Regions from separate parts of the Pseudomonas sp. KH_046_1 genome, predicted to be linked through region 1. Evidence: predicted binding sites of a transcription regulator. Region 1 holds the regulator's gene; each other region holds the start of a gene.

Region 1 (6,316 bases):
CCGAAATTCATCCTCCTCGACGAACCCTTCGCCGGCGTGGACCCGATTTCGGTCGGTGACATCAAGCAGATCATTCACCACCTCAAGGCCAAAGGCATTGGCGTGCTGATCACGGACCACAACGTTCGTGAAACCCTGGATATCTGTGAAACCGCCTATATCGTCAATGACGGTCAACTGATCGCTGAAGGCGACGCTGAAACCATCCTGGCCAACGACCTGGTGAAGGAAGTGTACCTGGGCCACGAATTCCGCCTGTAAGACACCGAGGTGCCAGAGCAGTCGACGGGCGCTTGTCTCGATAAAAAATCAACTCTTTTTTATTGTTACAGCGCTCCAGGCAAACCCGACGCTTCAAAGATGTTCAGGAGCCAGCCGGAGCAACCTGTCAACAAAACTTTGCAGCTTTTATTGTTACAGCGCTCTAGGCAAACCATTCAGTTTCAGGCATATAATTTGCTTATGTTTGGCGCCCCGGCGCCCTGTAGTGGATGGCGCATGTGCGCCGGCGAATAAGGTGTTAAGCCCCTGCCATGAAACCATCGCTAGTCTTGAGAATGGGCCAGCAGCTGACGATGACACCGCAGCTGCAACAGGCCATCCGCCTGCTCCAATTGTCGACCCTGGACCTGCAACAGGAAATCCAGGAGGCCCTGGAGTCCAATCCGATGCTCGAACGCCAGGAAGAAGGCGACGACTTCGACAATTCCGACCCCTTGGCCGACAACGCCGAACAAAAGCCCAACACTGACATCCAGGAGCCCTCCTACCAGGAAAGCGCCCCGACGGTTGATAACCTCGATGAAGGTGACTGGAACGAGCGCATCCCCAACGAACTCCCCGTCGACACCGCGTGGGAGGACGTTTACCAGACCAGCGCCAGCAGCCTGCCCAGCAGTGACGACGACGAGTGGGACTTCACCACCCGCACCTCGGCCGGCGAAAGCCTGCAGAGCCACTTGCTGTGGCAGCTGAACCTGGCCCCGATGTCCGACACCGATCGCCTGATCGCCGTGACCCTGATCGACTGCATCAACAATCAGGGCTACCTGGACGAAACCCTCGAGGAAATCCTCGAAGCCTTCGACCCGGAACTGGACATCGAACTGGACGAAATCGAAGCCGTCCTGCACCGCATTCAGCAGTTCGAGCCCGCCGGCATCGGCGCCCGCAACCTGGGTGAATGCCTGTTGCTGCAATTGCGTCAATTGCCAGCCAAGACACCTTGGCTGGCCGAGGCCAAGCGCCTGGTCACCGATTACATCGACCTGCTTGGCAGCCGCGACTACAGCCAGTTGATGCGCCGCATGAAGCTCAAGGAAGATGAACTGCGCCAGGTCATCGAACTGGTCCAGAGCCTCAACCCGCGCCCGGGCTCGCAGATCGAGTCCACCGAAGCCGAGTACGTCGTTCCTGACGTTATCGTGCGCAAGGACAACGAGCGCTGGCTGGTGGAGCTGAATCAGGAGTCGGTGCCACGTCTGCGGGTCAACGCCCAGTACGCCGGTTTCGTGCGCCGCGCCGACACCAGCGCCGACAACACCTTCATGCGCAATCAGTTGCAGGAGGCCCGCTGGTTCATCAAGAGCCTGCAAAGCCGCAATGAAACCCTGATGAAGGTTGCCACCCAGATCGTCGAGCATCAACGCGGCTTTCTGGAGTACGGCGACGAAGCCATGAAGCCGCTGGTCCTGCATGACATCGCCGAAGCGGTCGGCATGCATGAATCGACGATTTCACGGGTGACCACCCAGAAGTTCATGCACACCCCCCGGGGCATTTATGAACTGAAGTACTTTTTCTCCAGTCACGTAAGCACCTCCGAAGGCGGCGAATGCTCGTCCACGGCGATCCGGGCGATCATCAAAAAACTGGTTGCCGCGGAAAATCAGAAAAAGCCGTTGAGTGACAGCAAGATCGCTGGTTTACTGGAGGCACAAGGCATTCAGGTGGCTCGCCGCACCGTCGCCAAGTACCGCGAATCCCTCGGGATCGCGCCTTCGAGCGAACGCAAGCGGTTGATGTAGAGCCACGCCACAGCGTTCCAGTGGTAGATCATCTGATCTACCGCTTTATGCACTGGCAACGAAGGAGAAGCTGTATGCAAGTCAACATCAGTGGACACCAACTGGAAGTGACCGAACCTCTTCGCACCTACATCGGCGAAAAACTCGAACGATTGGAGCGACATTTCGACAAGATCACTAATGTGCAGGTCACGATGACCGTCGAAAAACTGAAGCAGAAAATCGAAGCCACGCTGCATATTCCCGGGAATGAAGTGGTCGCAAACGCGGAACATACCGATATGTACGCCGCGATCGACGCACTCACCGACAAGCTGGATAAACAACTCAAAAAACATAAGGAAAAGACCCAGAGCCTCCTCCAGGGCGCAACCGGTCGTTAACACTCCCTACCCATGATCCGACTTGAAAGTATCCTGACCCCCGGCCGTTCCCTGGTGAACGTGCCGGGAGGCAGTAAAAAGAAAGCCCTCGAACAAATTGCCAATCTGATCGCCCGCGAAGTGCCGGCCCTGGAGATGCAAGATGTCTTCGAGGCACTGATTGCCCGTGAAAAACTCGGCTCCACCGGGTTTGGCAATGGAATCGCTATTCCACATTGCCGTCTCAAGGGCTGTGTTTCGCCCATCAGTGCATTGATGCACCTGGACGCCCCTATCGATTTCGACGCCATCGATGGTGCGCCGGTTGACCTGCTGTTCGTGCTGCTGGTCCCGGAAGCCGCCACCGATGCGCACCTTGAGCTGCTGCGACAGATCGCCAGCATGCTCGACCGCAAGGAAGTTCGCGAAAAGCTGCGTAGTGCTGCAAGCAACGAAGCCCTGTATCAGGTTGTCCTGGACGAGCAAAACGGTCAGTAATCATGCGCTTGATCATCGTCAGTGGCCGTTCCGGCTCAGGTAAAAGTACCGCCCTCAACGTTCTTGAGGACAACGGCTACTACTGCATCGACAACCTGCCTGCCGGCCTGCTGCCGGAGTTGGCCGAACGCGCCTTGGTTCATACCGAGCTGTTACAGCCGCTGGTCGCCGTTTCCATTGACGCGCGCAACCTGCCCAGCCACCTGTCACGCTTCCCCGACCTGCTCGAGGAAGTCCGTGCCCGCCACATCCAGTGCGATGTGCTGTACCTGGACGCCGACGAAGAAACCCTGCTCAAGCGCTTCTCGGAAACCCGCCGACGTCACCCCCTGACCAATGCCAACCGCTCGCTGGCCGAAGCCATCAGCGTCGAGAGCGACCTGCTCGGGCCGATTGCCGACCTCGCCGATCTCAAGATCAACACCACCAGCCTGAACCTGTACCAGCTGCGCGACGCCATCAAACTGCGCCTGCTGAATCAGCCAGAGCCGGGCACTGCGTTCCTGGTGGAGTCCTTCGGGTTCAAGCGTGGCATGCCGGTGGACGCCGACCTGGTGTTCGATGTGCGCTGCCTGCCCAACCCTTACTGGAAACCGGAATTGCGCGAACAGTCCGGGCTCGATCAACCGGTTGCCGACTATCTGGCGGCACAACCGGATGTCGAAGAGATGTTTCAGGACATTTCCACATACCTGCTAAAGTGGCTGCCGCGTTTTGCCGCCAGCAACCGCGCCTATGTCACCATTGCCATTGGCTGCACTGGCGGACATCACCGTTCCGTCTACCTGACCGAGCGTCTGGGGCAGGCGCTGCAAAAATCACTGAAGAACGTCCAGGTTCGCCACCGCGACCTCAGCTAAAGGATTCACACCGCGATGCCTGCTCTGGAAATCGAAATCATCAACAAGCTGGGCCTGCATGCTCGCGCTTCTGCAAAATTCGTTGGGGTGGCGGGTCAGTTCCCGTGCCAGATCCGGGCCGGTCGTACACCAGAGTCCATGGTCGATGGCAAAAGCATCATGGCGATGATGATGCTGGCCGCCGGCAAAGGCACCACGATTCACTTGAGCACCGAAGGCGAGCAGGAACAGGAAGCGCTGAACGCGCTGGTGGCGTTGATCAACAACTTCTTCGACGAAGGCGAATAACACTCCGACAGGTGAGCTTTTGTGGCGAGGGAGCTTTGCCACAAATCAAGCCAGCGCTGTATCCATCACCATCATCAAACAGAACCCCATCAGCAGCCCGAGGCTGGCAAGCTTGTCATGACCATTGCGGCGCGACTCGGGAATGATTTCATGGGTCACCACCAGCAACATCGCCCCCGCCGCCAGTGCCAATCCCAAAGGCAGCAGCAGTTCGGCCAGGCTCACCAGCCACGCGCATAGCAGTGCGAACACAGGTTCGACCAACCCAGATGCGGCACCGATCAGGAACGCCTTGATCCTGGACATCCCTGCCCCGGCCAGTACCAAAGCGATGACCAACCCTTCCGGCACATCTTGCAAGGCAATGCCCATGGCGAGACTGTCGGCGTCAGGCATTCCACCACCGGCCGAAACACCCACAGCCATGCCTTCCGGGATGTTGTGGGCGATGATCGCAAACACAAACAACCAGATCCGCGGAGGAATGACCGGTCGCTCCAGCGTGCCGACCAGCATGTCCGGACTGGCCCCGGAGACCTTCCGATCCACCAGGAACAACCCGAATGCGCCGAGCATAATGCCGAAGCTGATCAGCCCACTGGACGCCCAGGGTGACAGGCCAAGCCCTTCGGCGGCAGAGATGCCCGGAACGATCAGCGAAAATGCCGTCGCCGCGAGCATCACGCCAGCGCCAAACCCAAGCAAAGTGTCGCTGAGCATCTGTGGCATCCGCCGAATCACCAACACCGGCACCGCGCCCAGCGCGGTACCCAAGGCGCAGATCGCACCGCCCTGCAGTGCACGTAGCAACTTCGGCTCAAGGTCGAGCCATGCCAGCCCATGGGCAACCAATAGGCTCATACCCGCCAGCAGTAACAGCGATCCAAACGCGTAACGAAACATCCGTCCACTTCCGATCGCCAGTGTTTCAGTGCCCATAGCCCTGCCTTGGATTGTTTTTATAAAAGACTTAAACCAGTGCGGTCTGATAGCGCGCAGCGACTTGCGGCCAATTGATCACGTTGTAGAACGCGCTGATGTATTCCGGACGACGGTTCTGATAACGCAGGTAATAGGCGTGTTCCCAGACGTCGAGGCCCAGAATCGGCGTATTGCCGTTCATCAATGGGCTGTCCTGGTTGCCGCTGCTTTTCACCACCAGGGTCTTTTGCGGAGTTACGCTCAGCCAGGCCCAGCCACTGCCGAAGCGGGTCAATGCAGCCTTGGTAAAGGCTTCCTTGAAGCTGTCGAGGCCGCCCAGTTGTTCATCGATGGCCTTGGCCAGCGCACCTTCGGGCTCGCCACCACCGCCGGGCGTCATGACTTCCCAGAACAGCGAATGGTTGGCGTGGCCGCCGCCCTGATTGATCACCGCTGCGCGAAGTTTTTCCGGCAACTGCTGAACGGCAGACACCAGCTTCTCCACGGACCAATCGGCATACTCGGTGCCCTCGACGGCCGTGTTGAGGTTGTTGATGTAAGTCTGGTGATGCCGGGTGTAGTGAATCTCCATGGTCTGCGCATCGATGTGCGGTTCCAGGGCGTCGTAGGCGTATGGCAAGGCAGGCAAGGTAAAAGCCATGTTCAATGGACTCCATGATGATGAGGCGCAGGCGAAGCGACATCGATGCGCAGCAGCCGATGGGTACGCGGATACTCGCCGTGCTCACTGATGAAATTCAGCAGCTCAACGTAGCTCTTGCTGCTCTGGCGCAACGCCGCTTCACGCAATGCTTGTGGTAGCCGCGGGTCCTGCACGGTCTGCAGCAGCCGTTGGTGGATGGCACACAAGTATTCGGCGCTCTCCTCCGGCTGGTTCAGACGCAAGTGCAGGTCCGCCAGGTTGTGATGGGAAATCACGCAGGCCGCCACCGCTTCGTCGGCATCCGCCCAGCGCTCGAACAGCACCTGGGCCAGGGCCAATGCCTGCAGGTACGCCTCGCGGGCATCGACCAGTTCACCCAGCATGAAAAAACGATTGGCTCTTTCGATCGTGCGTTTCCAGTGCTCCATGGTGCGCCTCCAAAGCGGTAACGGGGCTTACACGCCGCCCGCGGTGAGTTTTTCCGGGTTGAGCAATTCTTCCAGCTGGCTGCGCGACAGCTCGGTGTATTCCAGCGCAACGTCAATCACCGGCCGGCCTTGCTGATAAGCCTTCTTGGCAATCTCGGCTGCTTTCTGGTAACCGATGATCGGGTTGAGCGCGGTGACCAGAATCGGGTTGCGTGACAGCGCTTCCTTGATCCGGCCTTCGTTGACCTTGAAGCTGGCGATGGCCTTG
Region 2 (6,316 bases), 930 kb from region 1:
CGCCGGCCATTTCGTAGCGGGCATCGAGCAGGCGCAAGGTGTTGTCCGCCCGTTCGATAAAGGTCCCCAGACGAATGAAACGAAACGCATCGTTACGCATGATGGTGCCGTAGGACGCGCCCCGGAACAGGTGGGAACGTTCCTTGATCCACTCGCAGAAACGGCTCATGCCGTAGCGACTGAGGCCCTGTTCGGCGATGCCGCGAATTTCCAGCCAGGTGGCGTTGATGTTTTCCCACATGTCGGCGGTGATGCGCCCACGCACCGCATGGGCGCTGGCCCGTGCGGCACCGAGGCAGCTGTAGATGCTCGCCGGGTTGGCCGCATCCAGGGCGAAAAAATGCAGCAGCCGTTCGGCATGCAGTTCGCCATGGCGCTCCAGGTAATCGTCAAGGGTGCCGGTGATCAGCAGCGGCATGGCCAGTTCGTGCAAACCATCGCCACGACCGTCCTGCGGCATCAGCGACAGCGAATAACTGATGTCGAGCATCCGTGCGAGGTTTTCCGCCCGCTCCAGGTAACGCGACATCCAATACAAATCCGAGGCAGTTCTACTTAACATGACAGGCTTCCTTTAATCCTCGACCACCCAGGTGTCCTTGGTTCCGCCGCCCTGGGAGGAATTGACCACCAGGGAGCCTTCGCGCAGGGCGACGCGGGTCAAGCCGCCGGGCACGACCCGGGTTTCACGGCCCGACAGGACAAACGGCCGCAAGTCGATGTGGCGTGGTGCAATACCGTTTTCGACAAAGGTCGGACAGGTCGACAGCGACAACGTCGGTTGCGCGATATACGCATGGGGCTTGGCGATGATCCGCGCGCGGAAGGCTTCGATTTCCGCCGCCGTCGCTGCCGGCCCCACCAGCATTCCGTACCCGCCGGAGCCTTGGGTTTCCTTGACCACCAGTTCTGGAAGATTGGCCAACACGTGGGAAAGCTCAGAGGGATTACGACATTGCCACGTAGGAACGTTCTTCAGGATCGGTTCTTCATCGAGGTAGAAACGGATCATGTCGGTAACGAACGGGTACACCGACTTGTCGTCCGCCACCCCCGTGCCGATGGCATTGGCCAGCACCACGTTGCCGGAACGGTAGGACGACAGCAGCCCCGGCACACCGAGCATCGATTCCGGGTTGAAGGCCAGGGGATCGAGGAAGGCGTCGTCGAGGCGACGATAAATCACGTCGACCGCTTTCGGCCCGTCGGTGGTACGCATGTAGACCTTGTCGTCACGCACGAACAGGTCCGCGCCCTCCACCAGCTCCACACCCATTTCCCGCGCCAGGAACGCATGTTCGAAGAACGCACTGTTGAAGCGCCCCGGCGTCAGCACCACCACGCTCGGGTTATCGATGGGGCTTGAGCTTTTCAGGGTATCGAGCAACAGGTTCGGGTAGTGGTCGATGGGGGCGATGCGTTGCGCCGCGAACAGCTCGGGGAACAGGCGCATCATCATCTTGCGGTCTTCGAGCATGTAGCTGACACCGCTCGGTGTACGCAGATTGTCTTCGAGCACGTAATACGTGCCGTCGCCGTCGCGCACCAGGTCGACGCCGGAGATGTGCGAATAGATATCGCGGTGCAGATCCAGGCCCTGCATTGCCAACTGGTACTGCTCGTTGGCCAGCACCTGCTCGGCCGGAATGATGCCGGCCTTGATGATGCGCTGCTCGTGGTAAAGGTCGGCGAGGAACATGTTCAACGCCTTGACCCGCTGGATGCAGCCGCGCTCGACAATCCGCCATTCGCTGGCGGGGATACTGCGGGGGATGGTGTCGAAGGGAATCAGGCGCTCTGTCCCTTGCTCATCACCGTAGAGCGTGAAAGTAATCCCGGCGCGATGAAACAGCAGATCGGCCTCGCGTCGCCGTTGTGCCAAAAGCTCGTCAGGCGTCTCGGCCAGCCAACGGGCAAACTCCCGATAATGCGGGCGGACCTGGCCGCCGGCATCGTACATCTCATCAAAATAGGTGCGGATCATGCCGTACTCCTTGTCACTCGGACGTCCAGACCTTCGCAAGGCCCGTGCCATCGGCATAAACGCTTAGATTTCAATCGGTTGGATAATCAAGACGCACGCAACGCACCAATCCTGTGCGACAAATGCCCCAACCTGATTGCCCCCGCTTCATTGCAAGGCGCTGTGATCGCCTATCACCAGCATAGTCTGTAGGAGCCAGCTTGCTGGCGAAGGGGCCCATGAGTCATGCGTCGCTCTTCGGGGACGCCTTCGCTGGCAAGTCGGATCGCCGCACCGCAGCTCCTACGGGGTCGTGTTCAATGTCCTGTCGGCGAAAATGAAAACGGCCAACCCGAAGGTCAGCCGTCATTGCTGGTTGTCACTGTTCATAAGGTTATGCGAGTCGCCCTCGTACCTCCTGCTTCACACCCCAGCCTTCGATGATGCCGCCCAACGGCTCAACCACTGCTTCGAAACCTTGTTCGAAGTCGCCGATGTCGTCGTAGGTGGCATACATGACCTTGCACAGCTCCAGCGCCCAGGCGCCGTCGTCGCGCACACTGATTTGCGCATTCAGGGATTCACCACGGTGGAAATGACCTGCCGCCCTGCGTGCCCGCTCCTCGTCCGGGAAAATGGCGTAGAACTCGATGGGATGAAACCGCGAAAAGTCAAAACCGCCTTCTTTCATGCGGCGCAGCACACTGCTGCTGATGTCTTCTTGATAGGCTGTGCTCATGAAACGTCCTCCTCAAAACGATGGATAGACTTTCCGTACTCCCTCACCCGCAACCGAACAGCGCGAGCGACGGCAACCGATGTGCCGGCGGGAAACAAGCATGGAGCTGACAAGACCAGACCTTAGCGATTCATTCGCTGATCTCGCCTGCAGAGTAGCCTCAAGATAGAGCCTCTGCCAAGGCCTGGATGTGAATGCGAGAGGTGTTGCTCAGATTGGAGTAATGCCGAGGATTTGAATGCTGTTCTGGGACTTGAGCTCTTTGACGCACGCATCAGTGGTCCGCCCTTCCAGATCGTTCAGATCCAGTTCGGCAGCGACAGGAAGAAGCCGGGCCTTGATGAGCTTGGCGGCACGCTCGTAGTCCGGGCGCTCGGTGCACTCAAAGACTTCGTCGATGGTTTCGCCATGATCATCCACGAAAGTGACTTTCCACTTTTGCATTGGTGCCTCCTCGATAAAACCCATGGATGGGCTTATCTCTATCTCGACCTTGTTAGCTGGCTAATTGTTCCGACTTGCTCGCGAAGAGGGTATGTCAGTTGACAGAATTGTTGACTGATACACCGCTTTCGCGAGCAAGTCGGATCGCCGCACCGCCGCTCCCACAGGATTGGTGCGTAGACAGAAAGATCAGTCGTTACTTGGCTTGTTTATCGCCTGCAACACATACTGAGGCAAGGCGAAGGCGCCGATGTGGATTTCAGGATTGTAGTAGCGGGTGATGATGCCGCTGCCCGTGAAGCGCTGTTGCAGGGTTTCGCGGGACAACTTGCGATAAGCGGTATTGGTGGCGCCCCAGGCGAAGGTCATCGAGCCACCGATGTAGGTCGGCACGGCGGCCTGGTAGAAGTGCCAGTCCGGGAACAGGCTGCGCAGGCGACCGGCGGTGGTCTTCACTTCTTCGATCTGCATGAACGGCGTGCCGTTCTGCGTCACCAGGATGCCGCCTTCGTTCAGGCAACGGTGGCAGGCCTGGTAGAAGTTTTCCGAGAACAGCACTTCGCCCGGCCCGATCGGGTCGGTGGAATCGGAAATGATCACGTCGAACTTTTCAGTGGTGGTGGCGACGAAACGCATGCCGTCGTCGATCACCAGGTTCAGGCGTGGATCATCGAATGCACCCTTGGAGTGGTTCGGCAGGAATTCCTTGCACATGTCGACCACGGTGCCGTCGATCTCGACCATGGTGATGTGCTCGACACTGCGGTGCTTGGCCACTTCACGCAACATGCCGCCATCACCGCCGCCGATGATCAGCACGCGCTTGGCAGCACCGTGCGCCAGGATCGGCACGTGGGTGAGCATTTCGTGGTAGATGAACTCGTCGGCTTCGGTGGTCTGGATCACGCCGTCCAGCGCCATCACCCGGCCCATGCGCGGGTTTTCGAAGATCACCAGGTGCTGGTGCTCGGTGCGCACTTCGTGCAGCAGTTTTTCCATGCGAAAACGCTGGCCGTAGCCTTCGTAGAGGGTTTCCAGGTAGTCGCTGGTCGGGGTATTGCTCATGGGAAGTGCTCCGATGAATGCGGGTGGCAACGGACGGTTACCCGCCCATGATGGCCAATCGAGCGTCTCGATTGACCGGGAAAGGCGCGCATTCTACGTCGCGGAACATGACAGGTCGAACCTTCGTCATCGAAGTACCCGCAGAACATTGTGGGAGCGAGCCTGCTCGCGAAGCAGGCGATGCGGTGTTTCAGTGGCTCCGCGTCATCGTTCTTCGCGAGCAGGCTCGCTCCCACAGGTTCAGTGTCGACGCTCAGAGTTTGACGTTGCCCCGCGGCCCGGCGATGGCCCAGATGATCAGTCCCAGCACCGGCAACAGCGCGATCAACAACACCCAGAGGATTTTCATCCCGGTCTCGGCGCTACTTTTGAACACGTTGATGATGGCCCAGATGTCCAGGACAAAAATGATCAAGGCAACCAGGCTGTTGAACGTGGAACCCATGGTGACGCTCCCAAAGAGTGATATGCCCCCTCAGGATAGACGGTCGTCGCAAGGGTTCCCTTTTATTGACAGTATTTTGCTATCAGACGTGGATCGCCACTTTCAGGGCTTCCAGGGATGGCGCGGCTGCGATGCCGACTTCGGCGCACAATTCCAGCACCCGTGGCAGGTCATTGCCGTAGACCAGGACCACCTGCAGTTCGTCATCGAGCAACTGGCTGAAATTCATCAGCGTGTAGCCACCGTTTTCCTTATTCATGCTGCTCATCTGCACCTGGATGCGATTGAGCGCGGTCAGGGCTTCGGTCTTGGCCAGTTGCTTGGGCTTGAGATTGAACTCCACGCCTGGGCCGAACGACGCGACGATCTGCGCGAACAGGTCCATGCAGGTGTCAGCCTGGAACAGCACCGTTTCCGGCAGGCTGCCGACCACCACCCACTCACCCAGCGGGATCGGGAAGGTTTCGTCGTAGTTGATGTCCGGATTGGCGGTCAGGAAAGCCTCGGGATCGGCGTAGGCCTGGGCCGCCTCGTCCGCGACCTTGAGAATTTCGTCTTCGCCCATGCACCCGGAGCTGATTTTGCTGATGAGTTCGACGAGTGCGGCTTTCATGGGGAGGATCCTGTAGCGAGGTGAATTTTGAGGGCGCGAAGGATACCGCAAGGATAGATTCGAATGCCCAAAAAAGATCGCAGCCTTCGGCAGCTCCTACATTGAGTGGTGTACACCTGTAGGAGCTGCCGAAGGCTGCGATCTTTTAAAGCAATCAGCCAACCAGTTTCTGCAACTGAGCAACGGTATCGGAAGCACCCATGGTTTTAGCAGCCTCCAGCGCGGTGATGCCATTGGCGTCCTTGGCTTTCGGGTCGGCGCCCTTGCTTACCAGGTAGTCGACCACTTCGACGCGGTTGAACATCGCTGCCATCATCAGCGCCGTGCGGCCATCGAAGGACGAGCCTTCAACCTGGGCGCCGCCGTCGACCAAGGCCTTGATCACCGCCAGGTCGCCCTTGAAGGCGGCGCCGGCAATCGGGCTCTGGCCGTTGTCGTTGCGGATTTCCGGATCGGCTTTGTGCTCCAGCAGGACTTTTACCGTGTCCACATGACCGTGATACGCGGCCAGCATCAGCAAGGTATCGCCCTTGTGGTTACGCAGGTTCGGCGGCAAACCCTTGGTCAGCAGCGCGGCCATCATCGCCGCATCGCCCTCCCGTGCCTTGTTGAATACCTGTTCGGTGAATTCGGCGGCTTCTTCGGGGGTCATCTGGCGGCTTTTGTCTGACATTGGGCACTCCCTTTTCTGTCATTCGTAAAAGCCGACAGTTTCCCGAGCGCCCCCGGCACTGTCACTTGTTTTTTCTCATGGGCCGCCATAGCCAGATTCAATAGCGGTACTTGCCGCAGTGAATGTCGGACAACAACTGCTCAGTGACCTGCACGTAAGTCTGCGTCCCTGGCAACCAGGCATAGATCGGGTCATCGCCGGTTTTACCCGGGTCGAAGGCCTCGTCCTTGAGTCGAGTCTTCTGATATTTGAAAGTCCCGGTGGTTTCCATTTTCACTTTCACCCGCAGGAACAACGGCACCGCATAGGCCGGCATTTGCTCGCGGGCGAAGGCCAGTAGCTCACTGAAGTCCAGGGTTGCCAGGGATTCGGCA
Region 3 (6,316 bases), 1.0 Mb from region 1:
GCCAACAGGGTCCGAATGCCGCCGAACCGGTCAGCCAGTGCACCACCCAAGGGGCGCATCAGGCTGCCGCCGAACACGCAGGCAGCGGTGTAGTAGCCGGCAGTCACCGGGTTCAGGCCGTACTGGTCGTTGAAATAACCTGGCAGGGCGCTGGCCAGACCGATGAATCCACCGAACGTCACGCTGTAGAAAAACATGAACCACCAGCTGTCACGATCACCCAGGGCCTTGAAGTAGTCGGCCATGGATTTGGCTTTTGGCCGCTCGGGGGCATTGCGGGCCAGCCAGGCGAAGACGATCAGGGTCAGGATCAACGGAATCAGGGCAAAGCCGAACACGTTGCTCCAGCCAAACGCCGCCGCCAGTACCGGAGCGATCAATGCGGCAAGCACCGTGCCCGAGTTGCCCGCGCCGGCGATGCCCATGGCCTTGCCTTGATGCTGCGGTGGATACCACTGCGAGGCCAGGGGCAGGGCGACGGCGAACGAAGCGCCGGCCATGCCGAGGAACAGGCCCAGCAGCAACGCTTGCTCGTAGCTGTGGATCCCGAGTTTCCAGGCGCCGAACAGGGCGCAGATCACGATGACCTGGCCGATCAGGCCGGCGGTTTTGGGCGACAGGCGATCAGCCAGCATCCCCATCACGAAGCGCAACACCGCCCCGGCCAGAATCGGCGTGGCGACCACCAGACCCCGTTGCTGCGTCGTCAGGTGCAGGTCGGCGGCGATCTGTACCGCCAAAGGGCCGAGCACGTACCAGACCATGAAGCTCAGGTCGAAATAGAGGAAGGCTGCGAACAATGTAGGTGTATGGCCGGATTTCCAGAAGCTTGAATTCATCGCGCACCTCAGCTGTGAAGAGTCTCGAAAGGAGTCATGAGCTTGCAGGTGGGGCGCCGTTACGGCCGCACCACCGGCCCCGTGCTGTGGGGCCAAAACGAAAAAACGCCGCCACCCGATCCGCCAAGGGCAAATGAGGTGCGCGACGTCTTTGTCGTAGGTGGGGCAACCGCCGTTGGTTACCTGTATCGATTACATAGCGAGATTTGTGCCAACAACCGAAATCGAGTCGCTGCCATTCGCGAGCAAGCCCGCTCCCACAAGGGAATGGCGTCGAACACAAATCACCTGTGGGAGCGGGCTTGCTCGCGAATGCGATAGAACATTCACCACTGGGTTTCAGCCGAGCAACTCGCTCATGGCAATAATCTGCTCCGCCACTTGTATCAGCTTCTGCTGGCGGCTCATCGCCTGGCGGCGCATCAGCGTGTAGGCCTCTTCCTCGTTGCAGTCCTTCATCTTCATCAGCAGTCCCTTGGCCAGTTCGATGCGCTTGCGCTCGGCCAATTGCTGGTCGCGGGCATGCAACTGGGCACGCAAGGCCTGGTCGCTCTCGAAGCGTGCCATGGCCACGTCGAGAATCGGCTGCAGGCGTTGTGCGTGAATGCCTTCGACGATGTAGGCGCTGACCCCGGACTTGATCGCCTGTCGCATCACATCGGGGTCATGTTCGTCCGTGAACATCACAATCGGTCGTGGCTGGTCGCGAGTCACCAGCACCACTTGTTCCATGACATCGCGCCCCGGTGACTCGGTATCGATCAGAATCACATCCGGACGCACCGTTTCGACGCGTTCGGGCAAGTCGATGGTCAGGCCGGATTCATCGATCACTTCGAATCCGGCCTCGGTCAGGGCGGCCTTCAGGCGTCCGACTTTTTTGGCGGTGTCGTTGATCAGCAGGATACGCAGCATGTTCGTGGTCTCCTGTCAGCGGCTGGCGGATCGGTGCGAGCTGTCGCTCATGGCGTGCAGTTTGAAACTGCGGGCATAACCGGCCGGGTCCGAGCCGTCCCAGATCTTGCCGTCGATCAACTGACTGCTGCGCATTTGCTCGGCTGATGAAGCGACGCCGACGGCACGGGCGGCTTCACGGTAGAGGTCCAGTTGCTGGACCTGCCGGGCCACCGCGAGATAGTCCGGATCATCGCGCAACAAGCCCCAGCGGCGGAACTGGGTCATGAACCACATGCCGTCGGACAGGTACGGCAGGTTGACCTCGCCATCCCCATGCAAGCGCAGCGCGTGCGGGTCTTGCCAGCGGTGGCCAAGGCCGTCGGCGTATTCGCCCAGCAGGCGTGGTTCGATGCAGTCCAGTGGCGCGTCAAGGTACTGCGCGGCACTGAGCAATTGTGCGGTACTGCGGCGATTCTCGGTGCTTTCTTCGATGAAGCGGCTGGCTTCCAGAACCGCCATCACCAACACCCGGGCGGTATTGGGGTATTGCTCGACGAACGCACGGGTGCAGCCGAGGACCTTTTCCGGATGATCGGGCCAGATGGTCTGAGTCGTGGCCAGGGTGAAGCCGAGGTCCTGTTGCACGGCGCTGGCGGACCAGGGTTCGCCGACGCAGAACCCGTCGATACGCCCGGCCCGCAGGTGCGCGACCATCTGCGGCGGCGGCACCACCACGCTGTCGACATCCAGCAGCGGGTGTATGCCTTGGCTGGCGAGCCAGTAATACAGCCACATGGCGTGGGTGCCGGTGGGAAACGTCTGAGCGAAGGTGAGTTTTGAGCGAGTTTGGTGCACGTGCCGATCCAGTGCTTCAGGACTGGTCACTCCAAGTGTCTGCAAGCCGCGGGACAGGTTGATGCTCTGGCCGTTCTGATTCAGGCCCATCAACACAGCCATGTCGGTCGCGGCCACGCCACCGATGCCCAGGTGAACGGCGTAAACCAGGCCGTAGAGGCTGTGGGCGGCATCGAGTTCGCCGCTGACCAGTTTGTCCCGCAGGTTGGCCCAGGACGATTGACGCTTGAGGTTCAGGGTCAGGCCGTGGGGTTGGGCGAAGCCCTGGGTGGCGGCGACAACCACCGAGGCGCAGTCGCTCAGGGCCATGAAGCCGAGATTGATTTCGGTTTTTTCCGGGGCATCGCTGCCATTGACCCAGGCCAGAGGGCCGGCTGACGGTTCATTCATCGCGTGTTCACCTTGCAAAAAAAACGTCGTCCCGAGTTCTTGCATGAGCAGGCCGGGGACGACGCCATTGTCTTTGCACACATTCGGTCGTTGGCATGGGTGCTGGTGCCCAGAGTGGTGCAAGGCATATGCCATTATCCGTTGATTTGATCACGCGCCTCGCTTGCCACCCCGTTGCCCGGCTATAATCGCCGCCTCAATTCGCCGCCAATCGAGTCAAATCCGCCCATGTACACCCTGGCCCGTCAGCTGTTGTTCAAACTCTCCCCGGAAACCTCCCACGATCTGTCCCTGGACCTGATCGGCGCGGGCGGGCGTCTTGGGCTCAACGGCTTGCTGTGCAAGGCCCCGGCGAAGCTGCCGGTGAATGTCATGGGCCTGGACTTCCCCAATCCTGTGGGGCTGGCCGCCGGCCTGGACAAGAATGGCGCGGCCATCGATGGTTTTGCCCAACTGGGTTTCGGTTTTGTCGAAATCGGCACCATCACCCCGCGTCCGCAGCCGGGCAACCCGAAGCCGCGCCTGTTCCGTTTGCCGGAAGCCGAGGCGATCATCAACCGCATGGGCTTCAACAACCTCGGCGTCGATCACCTGCTGGCCCGCGTGGCGGCGGCCAAGTACAAGGGCGTGCTGGGCATCAACATCGGCAAGAACTTCGATACGCCGGTCGAGCGTGCCGTGGACGACTACCTGATCTGCCTGGACAAGGTCTACGCCCACGCCAGCTATGTGACGGTCAACGTCAGCTCGCCGAACACGCCGGGCCTGCGCAGCCTGCAATTCGGTGATTCGCTCAAGCAGTTGCTGGCCGATCTGGCCGAGCGCCGCGCGGAACTGGCATTGCGTCATGGCAAGCATGTACCGCTGGCGATCAAGATCGCGCCGGACATGAGCGACGAAGAAACCGCACAAGTTGCGCAGGCGCTGATCGAAACCGGGATGGATGCGGTCATTGCGACTAACACCACCCTGAGCCGCGTAGGCGTCGAAGGTATGGAGCACGGCGAAGAAGCTGGTGGTTTGTCCGGCGCGCCGGTTCGCGACAAGAGCACCCACACGGTGCAAGTGCTGGCGTCGGAGCTGGGCGGACGTTTGCCGATCATTGCGGCGGGCGGTATTACCGAAGGCAAGCACGCGGCGGAGAAAATCGCCGCAGGCGCGAGCCTGGTGCAGATCTACTCGGGCTTCATCTACAAAGGCCCGGCGCTGATTCGCGAGTCGGTAGACGCAATCGCAGCGCTACGCTGATCCCCTGTAGGAGCAGGCATAAAAAAGGGCTCCATAAAGGAGCCCCTGGGCCGGAGCCCGCCGTCCGGATGGGACGTGCGTGGTTAATTCAGTACAAGTTCAGATTGTCGTGTCGGAGTGTTGTGCCCTGTAATTAGCCGACGGCGTGAAGTTCGTTGAGTCTGTGGATTCCCGCAGTGCCGGTCATACCGTCCCAGTTGTCGCCGCGTCCTTCTCGCCAGCCGTTGATCCAGGCTTGACGTACCGACGGTAGAGTAAATGGGCAAAGCTCACGGGATTTGCCACCAACGCCATATTGATATCCGCGCAAAAATGCTCTTTCCAACGGATCACGCTTAAGTCTTCTCATAGGGTGTTGCCCTCACTTGTTGACTGTATTTATCGCGTCGACCTCTATTGAGGTCTGGCAGAAAAACTCTGCCGTTGGCGGCTCGTTGCCGGCGTGACGAGCCAAGGTGTTGGCGTCATTGCGGCGCCAACCTGTATTGAGTTCTAACCAATGCGTCACATCGAGGGAATGATCGTTTTGTCATAAGGACGTAACTATTCATGTGCTAAGGCCATAAGTAACAGCGTGTTTTTAGCGTATTTATTGGCCAAACCCCGGTATGATCGGCCCTGCGCTGGATGATGGGCTTAATCCTTTAGTGAGAATGGCTCCCGTTGCCGGGAAGCACTATTCGACGAAGGGTCGACTTATGACATTTTGTTGCATCAACTTTTTTTTCTGTCCTTGCATCTAAGCTCATTTAACCCGGGCAGCAGGGGTGGAACGGCACACCTTCGTGCCACGCGGGCGCTCTTCGAGAAAAGCGCCTGATTGAAAAACGGACCGGCAATGCGTTGCCCGGTCACTCAGCTAAAGGTTCTGGAATTCCCATGTCCGATCATTTCGAACTCTTCCTCACTTGCCCAAAAGGCCTTGAAGGCCTGCTCATCGAGGAAGCCGTCGGGCTTGGCCTTGAGGAAGCGCGCGAGCACACCTCTGCCGTGCGCGGCATGGCCACCATGGAAACCGCTTATCGCCTGTGCCTGTGGTCGCGCCTGGCCAACCGTGTGCTGCTGGTGCTCAAGCGTTTCCCGATGAAGGACGCCGAAGACCTGTACCACGGCGTGCTGGACATCGAGTGGCAAGACCACATGCTCAATGACGGCACACTGGCCGTCGAATTCAGCGGCCATGGCTCGGGTATCGACAACACCCACTTCGGCGCGCTGAAGGTCAAGGACGCCATCGTCGACAAACTGCGCACCCCGCAAGGCGACCGTCCGTCCATCGACAAGCTCAACCCGGACCTGCGCATTCACCTGCGCCTGGACCGCGGCGAAGCCATTCTTTCCCTGGACCTGTCGGGCCACAGCCTGCACCAGCGCGGCTATCGCCTGCAGCAAGGTGCGGCACCGCTGAAGGAAAACCTCGCGGCCGCCATCCTGATCCGTTCCGGCTGGCCACGTATCGCGGCCGAAGGCGGCGCACTGGCCGACCCGATGTGCGGTGTCGGCACCTTCCTGGTCGAAGCGGCGATGATCGCCGCCGACATCGCGCCGAACCTGCGTCGCGAGCAGTGGGGCTTCACCGCCTGGCTCGGTCACGTCCCGGCGTTGTGGAAAAAACTGCACGAAGAAGCTTCCGAGCGCGCCGCTGCCGGTCTGGCCAAGACACCATTGTGGATCCGCGGCTACGAAGCCGATCCACGGCTGATTCAACCGGGCCGCAACAACGTCGAGCGTGCCGGCCTGAGCGAGTGGATCAAGATCTACCAGGGCGAAGTCGCGACTTTCGAGCCGCGCCCGGACCAGAACCAGAAAGGCCTGGTGATCTGCAACCCTCCGTACGGCGAGCGTCTGGGTGATGAGGCGAGCCTGCTCTACCTCTACCAGAACCTCGGCGAGCGCCTGCGTCAGGCCTGCCTGAACTGGGAGGCGGCGGTGTTCACCGGTGCGCCGGACCTGGGCAAGCGCATGGGGATCCGCAGCCACAAGCAGTATTCGTTCTGGAACGGCGCCTTGCCGTGCAAGCTGTTGCTGATCAAGGTGCTGCCGGATCAGTTCGTCACCGGTGAGCGTCGTACTCCGGAACAGCGTCA

The links. The regulator sigma-54, encoded in region 1, starts transcription at its own class of promoters, with help from an activator protein. The targets are predictions, from matches to a motif close to ANTGGCATNNANNTTGCTNT.
Region 2: a site for sigma-54 is predicted at 2,017-2,036, ahead of AC3IT9_RS08655 (circularly permuted type 2 ATP-grasp protein). Genes of this name have one in related genera too.
Region 3: a site for sigma-54 is predicted at 3,098-3,117, ahead of AC3IT9_RS08975 (CmpA/NrtA family ABC transporter substrate-binding protein). Genes of this name have one in related genera too.

Annotation. Positions count from the first base shown of each region.
Region 1 covers NZ_CM174481.1:951,567-957,882, reverse strand. The annotation lists gene lptB (LPS export ABC transporter ATP-binding protein) at 1-261, shown strand, start outside; gene AC3IT9_RS04220 (RNA polymerase factor sigma-54) at 534-2,027, shown strand; gene hpf (ribosome hibernation-promoting factor, HPF/YfiA family) at 2,102-2,410, shown strand; gene ptsN (PTS IIA-like nitrogen regulatory protein PtsN) at 2,423-2,887, shown strand; gene rapZ (RNase adapter RapZ) at 2,890-3,747, shown strand; gene AC3IT9_RS04200 (HPr family phosphocarrier protein) at 3,763-4,035, shown strand; gene AC3IT9_RS04195 (ZIP family metal transporter) at 4,081-4,974, opposite strand; gene AC3IT9_RS04190 (superoxide dismutase) at 5,006-5,617, opposite strand; gene AC3IT9_RS04185 (DUF2753 family protein) at 5,620-6,048, opposite strand; gene AC3IT9_RS04180 (class II fumarate hydratase) at 6,076-6,316, opposite strand, start outside.
Region 2 covers NZ_CM174481.1:1,880,602-1,886,917, reverse strand. The annotation lists gene AC3IT9_RS08660 (alpha-E domain-containing protein) at 1-562, opposite strand, end outside; gene AC3IT9_RS08655 (circularly permuted type 2 ATP-grasp protein) at 575-1,984, opposite strand; gene AC3IT9_RS08650 (ribonuclease E inhibitor RraB) at 2,358-2,702, opposite strand; gene AC3IT9_RS08645 (hypothetical protein) at 2,913-3,146, opposite strand; gene speE (polyamine aminopropyltransferase) at 3,336-4,211, opposite strand; gene AC3IT9_RS08635 (PLD nuclease N-terminal domain-containing protein) at 4,465-4,656, opposite strand; gene AC3IT9_RS08630 (hypothetical protein) at 4,739-5,269, opposite strand; gene AC3IT9_RS08625 (ankyrin repeat domain-containing protein) at 5,424-5,942, opposite strand; gene AC3IT9_RS08620 (long-chain-acyl-CoA synthetase) at 6,040-6,316, opposite strand, start outside.
Region 3 covers NZ_CM174481.1:1,954,090-1,960,405, forward strand. The annotation lists gene AC3IT9_RS08965 (nitrate/nitrite transporter) at 1-839, opposite strand, end outside; gene AC3IT9_RS08970 (ANTAR domain-containing response regulator) at 1,179-1,754, opposite strand; gene AC3IT9_RS08975 (CmpA/NrtA family ABC transporter substrate-binding protein) at 1,770-2,981, opposite strand; gene AC3IT9_RS08980 (quinone-dependent dihydroorotate dehydrogenase) at 3,210-4,229, shown strand; gene rmf (ribosome modulation factor) at 4,363-4,578, opposite strand; gene rlmKL (bifunctional 23S rRNA (guanine(2069)-N(7))-methyltransferase RlmK/23S rRNA (guanine(2445)-N(2))-methyltransferase RlmL) at 5,109-6,316, shown strand, end outside.